4 regions of the Spirillospora sp. NPDC047279 genome follow, and region 1 is predicted to be linked to each of the others. Evidence: riboswitches for the same ligand, from Rfam matches in the RefSeq annotation. Region 1 holds a riboswitch; each other region holds the start of a gene.

Region 1 (3,201 bases):
CAACCCGACGCCGGTCATCGGCGTGCTGGGCGTGCACGACGACGTCCGGCGCCGGGCCAACATGTCGTTCACCTCCGAGGGCGCGACCATCGCCCTGCTCGGCGAGACCCGCGAGGAGTTCGGCGGCTCGGAATGGGCGCACGTGGTCTACGGCCACCTGGGCGGCCTCCCGCCGCTGGTCGACCTGGCCGCCGAGGCCGCGCTGGCCTCCGTCCTGGTCACCGCCGCCCGCGAGGGCCTGCTGACCGCCTCGCACGACGTCTCCGACGGCGGGCTGTCCCAGACCCTCGTCGAGTCGTGCCTGCGCGGCGGCCTGGGCGCCCAGATCACGCTGCCCGGCGACGCGTTCGTGTCCCTGTTCAGCGAGTCCGTCGCCCGCGCCGTGGTCGCGATCCGGCCCGGCGGCGAGGCCCGCCTGGCCGCCCTGTGCGAGCAGGCCGGCGTCCCGGTCGCCCAGATCGGCGTCACCGGCGGCGACGCCCTCACGGTCTCCAGCCGCGAGGAGGAGCTCTTCTCGATCCCGCTCGCCGAGCTGGGCGAGGCCCACGAGCGGACCCTGCCCAGCTACGCCGACTGAGCCACGACCGCGAACGCCCGGCCACCCCGCGAGGGTGACCGGGCGTTCGCGCGTCAACGGCCGTCGTGGAGCCCGCCAGGCCCAACGACAGCCGGGCGGGTCCTAGAAGACCGAGACGTGGACGTGGTCGTAGTGGTTGGCGGTCACGCCGCCGCGGTTGCTCATGGACGACCAGCCGGGGCTGCGCATGTCGTAGATGCGCTGCCGCCAGATCACGTACTTGACGCCCAGCCTGTCGGCGTTGGCGATCGCGTAGGCGGCGGCGCGGTCGCCCTGCTGCTGCGCGCTGCCCGTCGCCATCTGGCCGCCGGTGGTGACCATGAAGTCGCAGGCCTGGCCGGTGGCGTGGTCCTGCGGGTCGCCGCCGGAACGTACGCACCCGATGGTCGGGAACGGGCCGAACTCGGTGTCCAGGACGTCGTGGACCTTCTTCATGCGGGGCGTGACCCCGGCCATGCCGACGCTCGGGGACTCCGGCTTGTACTTCTTGAGCAGCACCTTGACCCGGGCCTTCTGCTTGACCAGGTCCTTGATCTGCTTCTCGAGCTGCTTGATCTTGTTCTGCGCCTCGGCGCGGGCCTTCTCCTGCTGGGCGACCAGCTGCTGGATCTGCTGGACCTTGCCGGCCTGGTTCTGGGCCACATGGCTGACCAGCGACGCGTTGTTGAGGTACGTGGAGGGGTCGTCGTTCGCCAGCACGGCCACGGAGGGGTCGGTGCCGCCCGTCATGTACTGCGAGGCCGCGATCTGGGCCACCAGCCCGCGGGCCTGGGCCAGGTCCTCCTTGAGGTCCTGAGCGCGCTGCAGGGCCTGCTTGACGTCGTGCTGCGAGTCGCGCAACCTCGCGAGGTCGCCGCCGTACGCCTTGTCGAGCCTCTCGATCTGGGCGTTCAGCTTGCTGACCCGCCCGGCGTCACCCGGGTCGGCCTGGGCGGCCGGGCCGGTGACGGTCGCGCTCGCCACCAACGGCACGAGGCCGGCGACGGCGACGACGGCGCGCCGGGCACGACGCCAGCGAGTGGAGGTGGGGGTCTCCACGCTTCTCCTCTCCTCATTCGCCTACCGGGTTAGCTGACGGGTTCGGGCCGGGAGTCAGCCCTATCGGATCCGCTGGTTGCGGTCCCGAATTCACCCCGGCCGGAAGCGCGGTGACGCTCCGGCATGTGGGTCCCCGGTTCCCGCGCGGCATGGCGCGGGACTCGGCAGGTTCGGCCAGACTGCCCGGTGGGCCGTGGCGAGTCACCGACCGAATGCCAATGAACTGCAAGGAAACGTTCGTTACTTCGCCAAGATTAAACCCCTGGGGCGGGTGTGCCGCCAGCGAGTCCCGGAACCAGGGGCGCCGCCTGGAAACCGGGCCATCCTATGTGACTGGTTTCACAGCTTGGCCTTGTAGAGCAGCTTGTTGGGCGTGCCACTGGGCAGACCCTTCAGCCGGCCGGACGTGGCGTTGGCCTTGAGCCACTTCTCGACCTCCGCGAAGCCCGCCCTGCGGTGCGTGGTCAGGTAGAGCGCCGCGACGCCCGCCACATGGGGGCTCGCCATCGAGGTGCCGTCGAGGACCTCACGGCCCTTTCCGGGCCAGGTGGAGGTCACTCCGACGCCCGGGGCGTGGATGTCGACGCACGTGCCCCAGTTGGAGAAGCCGGCCCTGCGGTCGCGCGAGTCGCTCGCGCCGACGGTCACCGCGCCGGCGGCGCCGGCGGGCGAGGTGTTGCAGGCGTTCTTGCCGTCGTTGCCGGCCGCCACCGCGACGACGACGCCGGACTTGGAGAGATTGGCCACAGCCGTGTTGAGGGCGGCCGACTTGGGGCCGCCGATCGAGATGTTGGCCACGGCGGGCTTGGCCGCGTTCTTGCGCAGCCAGTTGACCGCGGCGACGACGTTCGACATCGGGCCGGTGCCGTCGCAGCCCAGCACGCGGAGCGCACGGATCCTGACCTGCTTGGCGACGCCGTAGCGCTGGGAGCCGATGGTGCCGGCGACATGGGTGCCGTGGCCGTTGCAGTCGGCGCCGCTGGAGAAGCCGGGCGCCTTCCATGCGATCGACGCGCGCCCCTGGAACTGCGGGTGCTTCACGTCCAGGCCCGTGTCGACGACGTAGGCGTTCACGCCGCGGCCGGTCGCCCGGTAGGTGTACGACCTGCTCAGCGGCAGCGCGCGCTCGTCGACGCGGTCGAGACCCCAGGGCAGCCCGAGGCGCTGCGTTCCGCTGATCGAGACGAGCTGGTCGTGCTCGATCGCGGCGACGTTGCGGTCGCGGCGCAGCCGGTCGAGCTGGCCGGCGTCGAGCCTGGCGGCGAAGCCGTTGAGGACGCCGTCGAACCGCTCCGCCGCGGCGGCCCTCGCGTTCCGCACGGCGGACGCGGTGGAGGCGCCGTCCTTGAGGGTGACGATGTACTTGCCCGGGATCGGCGTGCCTTCGGCGGCCGTCACCTGGACCAGTGCGGGGTCGGAGCCGCCGGCCAGGACGGGGAACGCGGCCGCACCGGCGACACACGCCGCGGCGGTGCCGGTGATCAGCAGCCTTCGGGGGACAGCCCGCACGGGGAGGACTCCTTCAGTCGCGGCCACGCCGGGGGTCTCGGGCGCGGCGACCATGATCAGGTGAACCGACAGAGCGG
Region 2 (3,201 bases), on a different contig from region 1:
CAGCGGTCCTGCTCCTCGAACCACTTGGCGTGCTCGACCGTCCAGGCGTCGCTGCCCATGCCGTGGCCGAACCCGAGCTCCTCGCCGATCCAGGACACGAACATGTCGCACCACTGGGCGTCGCTGTAGCCCTCCAGGTCGCCGCCGTCGCGTTCGAGCGTCTCCTTGGCGCGGTCGGTGCCCATGTACCACTCGTTGAACTTGGTCTCGCCGTTCTCGTCCTCGGAGATGCCCACCTGGGACTTGGCGAGCTTGATCGCGTCGTCGGCGGTCGGCTTCTTCGGCTCGGTCTTCACCGGCGCCTTGGACGCTCCGGCGGCGGACGGCGCGGTGCTCGCCCGGCCCGCGTCGCCGGAGAGCTTCTCGGGTACGTCGTGGGACTTCTTCTTGGGGGCGCCCGGCTGGACGGCCGCGGCGGCGGCCGGGGCTTTGGCGGCGGCCGACCCGGCGGGCGCGGCGCCGACCGCGGCCTGCGCGGTGACGGTCGCCGTCCCGATGACGGCGGCGCCCGCGACGAGGCCGCCGGTGGTACGCAGGGTGATCTTGAGTGGGCTGGGCTTGCGGTGCTTGCCTGGCACGAGGGGATCTCCTTGGCTTCCATGCCGCCTACCGGGTTAGCTGACGGGTTCGGGCGTGGAAGCTGCCCTACGGCCTGCGCGCAGGCCGATTCACCCCAAGGGACTGCTCAGCCGGGCCCCTGGTCGGGGCGGAGGCATGGTGGGTCCCCGGCTCCGCGCGTGCGCGGACTCGGCGGTGGCCGTCCGAAACGGCCGTTCAAGATTTCTGAGGGGATCGGGCGCGGCCGTTCACGGGGGGAGGGAACGGCCGCGCCCGGTGAGGGAGGGATGTGGCTCGGTAGAAGACGTGGCTCAGTAGGGACGGACCGCGCCGGAGAAGGTCTTCTTGCGGTAGCTGTCGAGCTTGACGACCTTCACGTGGCTGCGGCTGTTGGGGGCGTGGATCATCCAGATCTTGTTGCCCTTGCGCTTGGACACGATGCCCACGTGGCCCTTGCCGTTGAAGAAGACCAGATCGCCGGGGGCGAGCTTCTTCCAGGACACCTTGTTCTTGACCGCGCGGTACTGGGCGGTGGTGACGCGGGGCAGCTTGACCCCGGCCTTGCGGTACGACCACTGCACGAGACCGGAGCAGTCGAAGGCGTGAGGACCGGCCGCGCCGTAGCGGTACGGCTTGCCCTTCTTCTTGAACGCGTACTTCAGGGCCTTCTGGGCGAGCTTCTGGCGCTCGGCCCAGGTCTTGTGCTTGGCCTGCTTGACGACCTTGGCCACCGGAACGGCCTTGGTGGCCGCCTCGGCGGAGGGGGCGGGTCCCGTCGCGAGAAGGGGGGTGGCCACCGCGGTGGCGACCACGAGACCGCCGAAGCGGACGCGACGGGACATGACAGCGTTGCTGGACAGGGGAGTCTCCTTCTTCCAGACGCCTACCGGGTTAGCTGACGGGTTCGGGCGTGGAAGTTGCCCTACGGTGCGCCCGGTTCGAGGGGATCGAAGGAGGGCGCGCCGATTCACCCCGTTCGGGGCCCGTCGAAGAGGGACGGGCCGCGAGAGTGGGTCCCCGGCTCCGCGCGATGGCGGACTCGGCGCTGCCGCGGCGATCCTGGGGCGCGATGGGGCCCGTGCGCGGGACCCTGTGTCCCGCGTGCGAAAGCGCGGCGCTGATGTTGTGTGATGGGGCGGCCCCAAGACAGGGGAACCGCCGTCGGCCCGGACTCGATGGAAAGCCGTCGTGACGCGCTCGTTCGGCGCCATGCACGCCTGAGCGTGCGCACGGTACGGCTGAGCCGGCCGGTCGGGTGCGGCGCGTGGAGGGCGTCGCACCGGCCTCGGCACCTGGACGGTGTCGAGCGGGGGGACGCGACGCCTGGTGAGCGCCGCGGGTCGCCACAAAGTATCAAAGGGTCAACCGAAAGCAAATCGGTCGCAAAGTAAAGAACGGACCAGGTCAGACCTGGTCCGTTCTCTGGTGCGCCCGGGCTAGGGGCGCGAAGTGTCGAGCGTCACGGCCGTCCGGCGCCGTAGTAGTTCGACAGGTAGTAGCCGGAGGTGATGCTGACGACCTGGACGCTCTTGCCGGTGCTCGGCGAGTGGATCATCTGGCCGTTGCCCACGTACAGGCCGACGTGGCCCAGGCTGCGGAAGAAGACCAGGTCGCCGGGCTGCAGGTCGCTCTTGGCGACGCGCTTGGTGGCGGCCCACTGCGAGTTGGTCGTCCGGGTGATGCTGACCCCGGCGGCCTCCCAGGCCCGCATGGTCAGGCCGGAGCAGTCGTAGCGGGGGCCGGTGCCGCCGTACTGGTACGGCGTGCCGAGCTTGCTGTAGGCGAAGTCGAGCGCCGTGCGGGCCGAGCCGCTGGCGGGGCCGTTGTAGGTGCCGCCGATGGCGCCGCCGCCGGACTTCTGGGTCTTGATGCCGAACTTGGCGAGCGCCCGCTTTTGGGCCGCGATCGACTTCTCGACCTTGGCCTTCTGGTCCTTGAGCTCCTTGGCCTTGCCCGCGGCGTCGTCGTAGGCGCGCTGGGCCTGGGCCTTCTCCCGCTGCACCCGCTGTGCGGCGGTCAGGAACTGGGTCACCTCGGAGTTGCGGTTGCGGGACAGGTGCGTGAAGACCGCCGACTGGTCGAGAACGGCCTGCGGGTCATCGCTGCCGATGAAGCCCGCGACGTCGCCGGTCTCGCCGTTCTTGTAGGCGGTGGCGGCCATCTGAGCGATCTTGCCGCGGAGGGTCTCGAACGCGAGTTCCTCGTCCTTGGCGGCACGCTGCTTGGCCTGGAGCTTCTTCTTGGCGATCTTGAGATCCTCGCCGACCTGGTTGTACTTCTCGACCAGATCCTCAACCTGCTCGTTGAGCTTGTTGAGCTTCTTCTGGACCTGGGCCGCGGTGGGCTTGGGCTCAGCGTGCGCCGACGCCATGGGCAACACCATGGTGGTCGTCGCGGCGAGGCAGGCTGTCGCCATCAGCCGCCGGGAGCTGCGATCACTGGCCACGGTCGGATATGCCCCTCTCGTCCGCCTATATCAGCGGCTGACATTAGCGAGGGGGCACACCAGTCACAACCGAATCGTCAGTATTCATCAAGCTCGCCCAGCTTTTACCCCATTCCGTGACGATCAGATCACGATCCGCGTCCCGAACTCACGGTGTGCGCTCGCCGGTCACGATGCGCGCTCGCCCGGGGTCAGCC
Region 3 (3,201 bases), on a different contig from region 1:
CTCGCGGCGCATGTTCTCGACCAGGATGGCCAGCGCCAGCTCGCCGCGGCCCTGGACCTCCCAGGTGTCGGGACGCTCGGTCGGCAGCACGCGGATGGAGACGTTGCCGACCAGCTCGCGGGCGAGGCGGTCCTTGACCATGCGGGCGGTGACCTTGGTGCCCTTCTCCCGGCCGGCCATCGGGCTGTTGTTGGTGCCGATGGTCATGGAGATGGCGGGCTCGTCCACCGTGATCAGCGGCAGCGGGCGCGGGTCGTCGGGGTCGGCGATGGTGTCACCGATCATGATCTCCGGGATGCCGGAGATCGCGATGATGTCGCCGGGGCCGGCCTCGTCGGCGGGCTTGCGCTCCAGCGCGTCCGTCATCAACAGCTCGGTGATCTTGACCCGCTCGATGCTGCCGTCGTGGCGGCACCAGGCGACCTGCTGGCCCTTCTTGATCGTGCCCGCGTAGATGCGGCAGAGCGCGATCCGGCCCAGGTAGCTGGACGCGTCGAGGTTGGTGACGTGCGCCTGGAGCGGCGCGTCCGGGTCGAACGAGGGCGCCGGGATCGTGTTCTTGATGACCTCGAACAGCGGCTCGAGGTCCTCGCTGTCGGGCTGCTCGCCGTTGCCGGGCTTGTTGAGCGACGCGCGGCCGGCGCGGCCGGAGGCGAAGACGATCGGGAACTCGATCTGGTCCTCTTCGGCGTCGAGGTCCATGAAGAGCTCGTACGTCTCGTCGACGACCTCGTCGATGCGCGCGTCGGGCCGGTCGGTCTTGTTGACCACCAGGATCACCGGCAGCCTGGCCTCCAGGGCCTTGCGCAGCACGAAGCGGGTCTGGGGGAGGGGGCCCTCGCTGGCGTCCACCAGGAGGACGACGCCGTCCACCATCGACAGCCCGCGCTCGACCTCGCCGCCGAAGTCGGCGTGGCCGGGGGTGTCGATGATGTTGATCGTCATCCCGTTGTGCCGGACCGCCGTGTTCTTGGCGAGGATGGTGATGCCCTTCTCACGCTCCAGATCATTGGAGTCCATGACGCGGTCATCGACGTCCTGGTTCTCGCGGAAGGCGCCGGACTGCCAGAGCATGGCGTCGACCAGCGTGGTCTTGCCGTGGTCGACGTGGGCGACGATCGCGACGTTCCGCAGGTCATCGCGCGTGGAGAAGGGCATGCGAACTCGCTTGGGTGATGGTTGGGAATCGCCGCAGACGTGCGGCCCAGCCAATTCTACTTGGCGCGCAAACCCGCCCCGGCCTTCCGCGGCCGACACCAGCCACGATTACTCCTTCATGGGCCCTTTGTGTACAGCTCTGGCCGCCGCCCCTCCAGTGCGGTGACCAGCCTCACGACCACCCGTCCGCGCCGGCCCGGCACCCGTCCAACCGCGGAACCGGGGTCAGGTACGTGCCCGCGCCGCCGTCCTGCGATGTGGCGAAGGTCTCGAACCCTTCCGAACGTGCGGGCGGCGTCCAGATCGTCTGAAACCCTTGCGACCAGGGCGTTCTCGCCATCCGGCGGCATCCAGTCGCATGTCCCTTTTGGTCGCCGCATTTGCCGTAATTTGCCATCCCTTTGTACGCTCCTGCGGATCCGGCCGCTCGACGTCCGACAGGGACGGTGGCCGGACCGCCGAATCCCCGCCGAGGGGAACCGGGGAACCAACACCCCCTGGGGCGAATCCGCGTTCGCGCGGTAGGGCGACTCCTGGCCCGAGCCCGTCAGCTAACCCGGTAGGCGGACGAGGAGAGGAGAACACCGGCTTGTCACCGGACCCCCAGCGTCGCCGTTTCGTCATGTCCATCGCGGCCACCGCCGCGGTCGTCGCGACAGGCGCCGTCATCGCCCCCGCGCAGGCCGCCCCCGCCGCCCTGGTCGCCGCCCCCTTCGCGGCTCCCAGCCCCTCCGGCAAGCCCACCGAGAGCGAGCTGCGCAAGCGCCTGAACGCCCTCAACACCGAGGCCGAGAAGCTCACCGAGCAGTTCAACAAGTCCCGCGTCGAACTCGGCAAGGCCCAGCGCGCCCTCCGCGAGGCCACCCGGACGGCCGCAGCCCTCGAGGCCCAGGCCGCTCCCGCCCGCGAGCAGCTCGGCCGCCTGGCCGCGAACAACTACATGACCGGCGGCCCGGACATGATGTTCACCACCAACGGCACCACCGAGGGCCTCTCCGACTCCGCCTACCTGGCCCAGAACCAGGCGTCGGTCGTCAACGCCCTCCAGGCCCGCATCGACCAGGCCAACCAGGCCCGCCGCGACGCCGAGACCAAGAACACCGCCGCCACCCAGGCCGCCGACCGGGCCCAGAAGGCCAAGGCCGCCGCCAAGGCCAAGGTGGACGAGGTCACCAAGCAGCTCGACAAGCTGACGACCACCCGCACCAAGGACCCCACGTCCGGCTACACCGCCGTCATCAAGGGCTCCGACCTGCCCGCCAGGATGACCCGCAAGGCCCTCGGCAAGCTCGGCAGCCCCTACGTCTGGGCCGCCGCGGGCCCCAACAGCTTCGACTGCTCGGGCCTCGTCGTCTGGGCCTACGCCCAGGTCGGCAAGTCCGGCCTCCCGCACTACACCGGCGACCTCTTCCAGCTGGGCAGCAAGGTCGACAAGGGCTCCCTCCGCGCCGGCGACCTGGTCTACTTCGGCGGCAGCCTCCACCACATGGGCATCTACGTGGGCGGCGGCCGCTACGTCCACGCCCCCCAGACCGGCGACGTCGTCAAGATCTCCAAGCTCTCCGAACGCTCCGACTACGCCGGCGCCAACCGAATCTCCTAGCCCACCCGCCCCACACCCACTTGAGCCGTCCGCCCTGGCCCGCCCCGGAGCCACCCCCGACGGTCTCGCCCCCACCCCGCACTGCGCCCGACCCTGCGCTGGCTTGCGCTGCACCTGGCCCTGTGCCGCTCCGCGCTGCGCCTGGCCCCGCACTGCGTTGCTCCGTGCTGAGCCCGACCCCGCGCCGCCCTGTGCTGCGCCCGGACATCGCGCCGGGCCCGTGCTGCGCCTGCCCCTGCGCTGCTCCGTGCTGCCCCTGCCCCTGCGCTGCTCTGTGCTGCGCCTGTCCCTGCGCCGCTCCGCGCTGCGCCCCGCCCTGCGCCGCTCTGCGCTGTGTACGGCCTGCGCTAGGTCGACTTTGCGCCGCGTTCGATGATGCGGGGCGCCCACTGGGCGCGGTGCCCGGCCCATGTCGCGCCGGCCAAGGGCCGGCCCGGCCC
Region 4 (3,201 bases), on a different contig from region 1:
GCCTTGTCCCCGGCCGTGTCGAGCCCGATCACCCCGAGCGTGATCGGCAGGATGAGCGCGAAGCCGAAGACGGCCACCAGCGTGAAGTCGATGAGCCGGGCCCCGGCGCGCCGCGCGATCGGCGCCAGCGGGAGCTCGGCGGCGTCCGCCGTGTCGTCGTAATGCGGCTCGGACGGCTGCCACTGCTGCTGACCCTGCCACTGCTGCTGCCACTGCTGCTGCGGGGGCTGCCCGCCCTGCCACTGGGAAGGCGCCTGACCTCCCTGCCAGTGCTGCCCAGGGCCCGACTGCGGGTAGGGCCGCCCGCGGTGGGGGGGTTCACTCATCGGTCAGTCCTCCAGGCGAAGCAACATCCGGGTATTTCCCAACGTATTCGGCTTGACCCGGTCCAGGTCCAGAAACTCGGCCACACCGTCGTCATAAGAGCGCAGAAGTTCTTCGTACACCTCGGGCGAGACCGGCGTACCCAAGATCGGCTGGAACCCGTGCCGCGCGAAGAAGTCCACCTCGAAGGTAAGACAGAACACCCGTTCCACGCCCAGTTCCCGCGCGGTCTCCAGGAGCTTGGCGACGATGCGGTGACCGATCCCCCGCCCGCCGTGTCCCTTGTCGACCGCGACGGAACGGACCTCGGCCAGGTCGTCCCAGATCACGTGCAGGGCACCGCACCCGATGACGGCGTCGGCCTGGAGGTCCTCGGCGACCCAGAACTCCTGCACGTCCTCGTACAACTTCACGGTGGTCTTCTTGAGCAGGCGGCGCCCCGGCCCCGAGTACATGTCGACGAGGCGCCTGATGTGCCGGACGTCGGCGGTGCGGGCACGCCTGATCACTACTTCCACAAACAGGCGACATTATCGAACGTCCGGCCTTTACCTGTGGTGGACGTCCCCTTACCGTAGGTAGCTTCCCGGGGTGACTAGATAAAAGAGACCACACCCCCGCCCCGAAGGTGATGTAAGGCACATCCCCACCCCTGTGACATCAGGTGATCACTCTGTGGCGCCTGTGATTTCGCATGTTCTGGTTGGCATCGGGGTCCGACTCCGTTAGTGTCCTGCGCTGACATCGGCCACCGTCACGGCGGCCGAACCGCCGAGTCCACGGGCCGCAAGCCAGCGTCCCGAGGAGCCGGGGACCCACTTTCGGAGGGTTCCGGGGGATCACCCCGGTGCCCGTTACCGACTGGGGTGAATCCGCAGAGCGCGACCATCGCGCCGATCCGCGGAAGGGCTGCTCCGGCCCGAACCCGTCAGCTAACTCGGTAGGCGGACGAGGAGAGGAGAATTAGTGGAGCCATTGCGCCCTGCATCCTTTTCACGCTCGGTTCGCGGCAGGCGGGGTGCTCGATTCCGCGCCCTCGCCGTCACCGGGATGCTCGTCGGCGTGTCGCTGACGGCCCCGCCGGCGCACGCCGACCCCGAGCCGTCCACCAAGGAGCTGCGCTCGCAGGCCCACAAGCTCGCCGACCAGCTCGAGCAGCTGACCGAGCAGTACAACGGCCTCCGCGTGAAGCTCCAGCAGTCGCAGCGCGCCGCCAAGGTCGCCGCCGACAACGCCAAGCGCCAGGAGAAGGCGCTCGAGGGCGTGCGCGAGAAGGTCGGCAGCCTGGCCGCCACGAGCTACATGCAGGGCGGCGCCGACCCCACGGTCTCGTTCGTCGCCTCGCAGGACCCGCAGCGCCTCCTCGACCAGGCTGCCACCCTGCACTACTTCGCCACCCAGGACGGCACCCGCGTCCAGGGCCTCATGCAGGCGATGCAGGCCGCCCAGCGCGCCCGCAAGGCGGCGGAACAACGCGCCAAGCAGGTCTCCCAGCTCCGGACCCAGCTGGACTCCCAGCGCAAGAAGGTCACCGACCTCTACGAGAAGGTCCGCGGCCGCCTGGTCAAGCGCGACCCCACCGAGCTCGCCAAGCTCCCCGTCGTCGGCACCGGCAAGGGCGCCCAGGCCCTCCGCTACGCGATGGGCAAGCTCGGCCGTCCGTACGTCTGGGGCGCCGCGGGCCCGACCTCGTTCGACTGCTCGGGCCTCACCATGTGGGCCTACAAGCAGGTCGGCATCAGCCTCCCGCACTACACCGGCAGCCAGTGGAACGCGGGCACCCACATCTCCCGCGAGCAGCTCCAGCCGGGCGACCTCGTCTTCTTCTACGCCGACCTGCACCACATGGGCATGTACGTCGGCGACGGCAAGATGCTCCACGCCCCGCAGACCGGCGACGTCGTCAAGATCGTCCCGATGTCGGGCCGTCCCTACGCCGGCGCCGTCCGCGTCGCCTGACCGCTCCCAGGAACGCTCTCGACAACCCGCCACACGCCCGAGGAAAGCCGCCGCCATCCCCGCACATCTCCTGCGCCCTCAAAGCGCATCAGGGGCGCTGCCTGACGCACGCCGCCCCATGAACGAACGCGTCGGGGCCGAGCCCAGGTGGACTCGGCCCCGACGACATGAAGCCGCTAGAGACGTGATACCGATCAAGACACCTACATGTGGACGGGAGCGCGTAGGCGTTGGGGGGTCGGGGACGAGAAGGGTGCGGCGGCTTCCCCCGGGAGCGCCGCGCGGCGGGCGAGCCGGAGCTTCGTCCGCGGCGACGTCTGATGCAGGGACCTACCTGTCAGAACGTCGCCGCTGCGGGGATGGACGTAGCTCGTCTCGAACTGCTCAGATGAGTTGCCTTCGGGCCGCCCACACCACGGCCTCGATAGGGGTGTTGACCTCGAGCCGATCGCAGATCGTGCGCAGACGCCGCCTCAACGTCCGCGCGCTCAGCTCGAGTTTGCGTGCCGCCACATCGGCTGTGACACCGCTGGCGATCTGCGCGAGCAACCTGATCTCCTCCTCGCTCAGTCGCAGATCGTCGGTGCCACGACGTGCGAGTGTGGCCTGTTCCACTCCGTCCTCCCTCGTCCGTGGTGATGACCGCGGGGATGCAGCCGTCCGCTGCACAGGCACGGGTAGGCCTCTTACGCGTTGGGTTGCGTGGGTCCGGAGCCTCCGGACTTAGATCATCTGTTTCCTATCCATCTCGCATGCTTGGCCGGAGGTGGCCGATGGGTCGGTTGCGGGGCGTCGAGCGGGAACTCCGGGTGACGATTCACTCGTTGGCCAACCGAACGCGGGCACCCCGTCAGGGAGGTCTGGTTCCGGGACGGGCCATGATCGCCAGCCATCTCGAGCCCATCCCTTCTCGCCCGA

Evidence for each region. Region 1 has a riboswitch for cyclic di-AMP ahead of ABZ810_RS01225 (hypothetical protein). Riboswitches for the same ligand answer to the same signal wherever they lie in the genome.
Region 2: linked by a shared signal. The riboswitch ahead of ABZ810_RS29395 (C40 family peptidase) and the one ahead of ABZ810_RS01225 (hypothetical protein) in region 1 are both predicted to bind cyclic di-AMP.
Region 3: linked by a shared signal. The riboswitch ahead of ABZ810_RS22565 (C40 family peptidase) and the one ahead of ABZ810_RS01225 (hypothetical protein) in region 1 are both predicted to bind cyclic di-AMP.
Region 4: linked by a shared signal. The riboswitch ahead of ABZ810_RS05170 (NlpC/P60 family protein) and the one ahead of ABZ810_RS01225 (hypothetical protein) in region 1 are both predicted to bind cyclic di-AMP.

Annotation. Positions count from the first base shown of each region.
Region 1 is NZ_JBEYUA010000001.1:243,114-246,314, forward strand. It holds gene purL (phosphoribosylformylglycinamidine synthase subunit PurL) at 1-577, shown strand, start outside; gene ABZ810_RS01225 (hypothetical protein) at 680-1,615, opposite strand; cyclic di-AMP (ydaO/yuaA leader) riboswitch at 1,618-1,792, opposite strand; gene ABZ810_RS01230 (S8 family peptidase) at 1,955-3,124, opposite strand.
Region 2 is NZ_JBEYUA010000012.1:177,096-180,296, forward strand. It holds gene ABZ810_RS29390 (CHAP domain-containing protein) at 1-578, opposite strand, end outside; cyclic di-AMP (ydaO/yuaA leader) riboswitch at 589-763, opposite strand; gene ABZ810_RS29395 (C40 family peptidase) at 870-1,400, opposite strand; cyclic di-AMP (ydaO/yuaA leader) riboswitch at 1,424-1,613, opposite strand; gene ABZ810_RS29400 (NlpC/P60 family protein) at 2,018-3,004, opposite strand; gene ABZ810_RS29405 (hypothetical protein) at 3,173-3,201, opposite strand, start outside.
Region 3 is NZ_JBEYUA010000008.1:300,264-303,464, forward strand. It holds gene typA (translational GTPase TypA) at 1-1,158, opposite strand, end outside; cyclic di-AMP (ydaO/yuaA leader) riboswitch at 1,605-1,740, shown strand; gene ABZ810_RS22565 (C40 family peptidase) at 1,781-2,761, shown strand.
Region 4 is NZ_JBEYUA010000002.1:198,393-201,593, forward strand. It holds gene ABZ810_RS05160 (RDD family protein) at 1-326, opposite strand, end outside; gene ABZ810_RS05165 (amino-acid N-acetyltransferase) at 330-848, opposite strand; cyclic di-AMP (ydaO/yuaA leader) riboswitch at 1,084-1,287, shown strand; gene ABZ810_RS05170 (NlpC/P60 family protein) at 1,387-2,283, shown strand; gene ABZ810_RS05175 (LuxR C-terminal-related transcriptional regulator) at 2,668-2,898, opposite strand.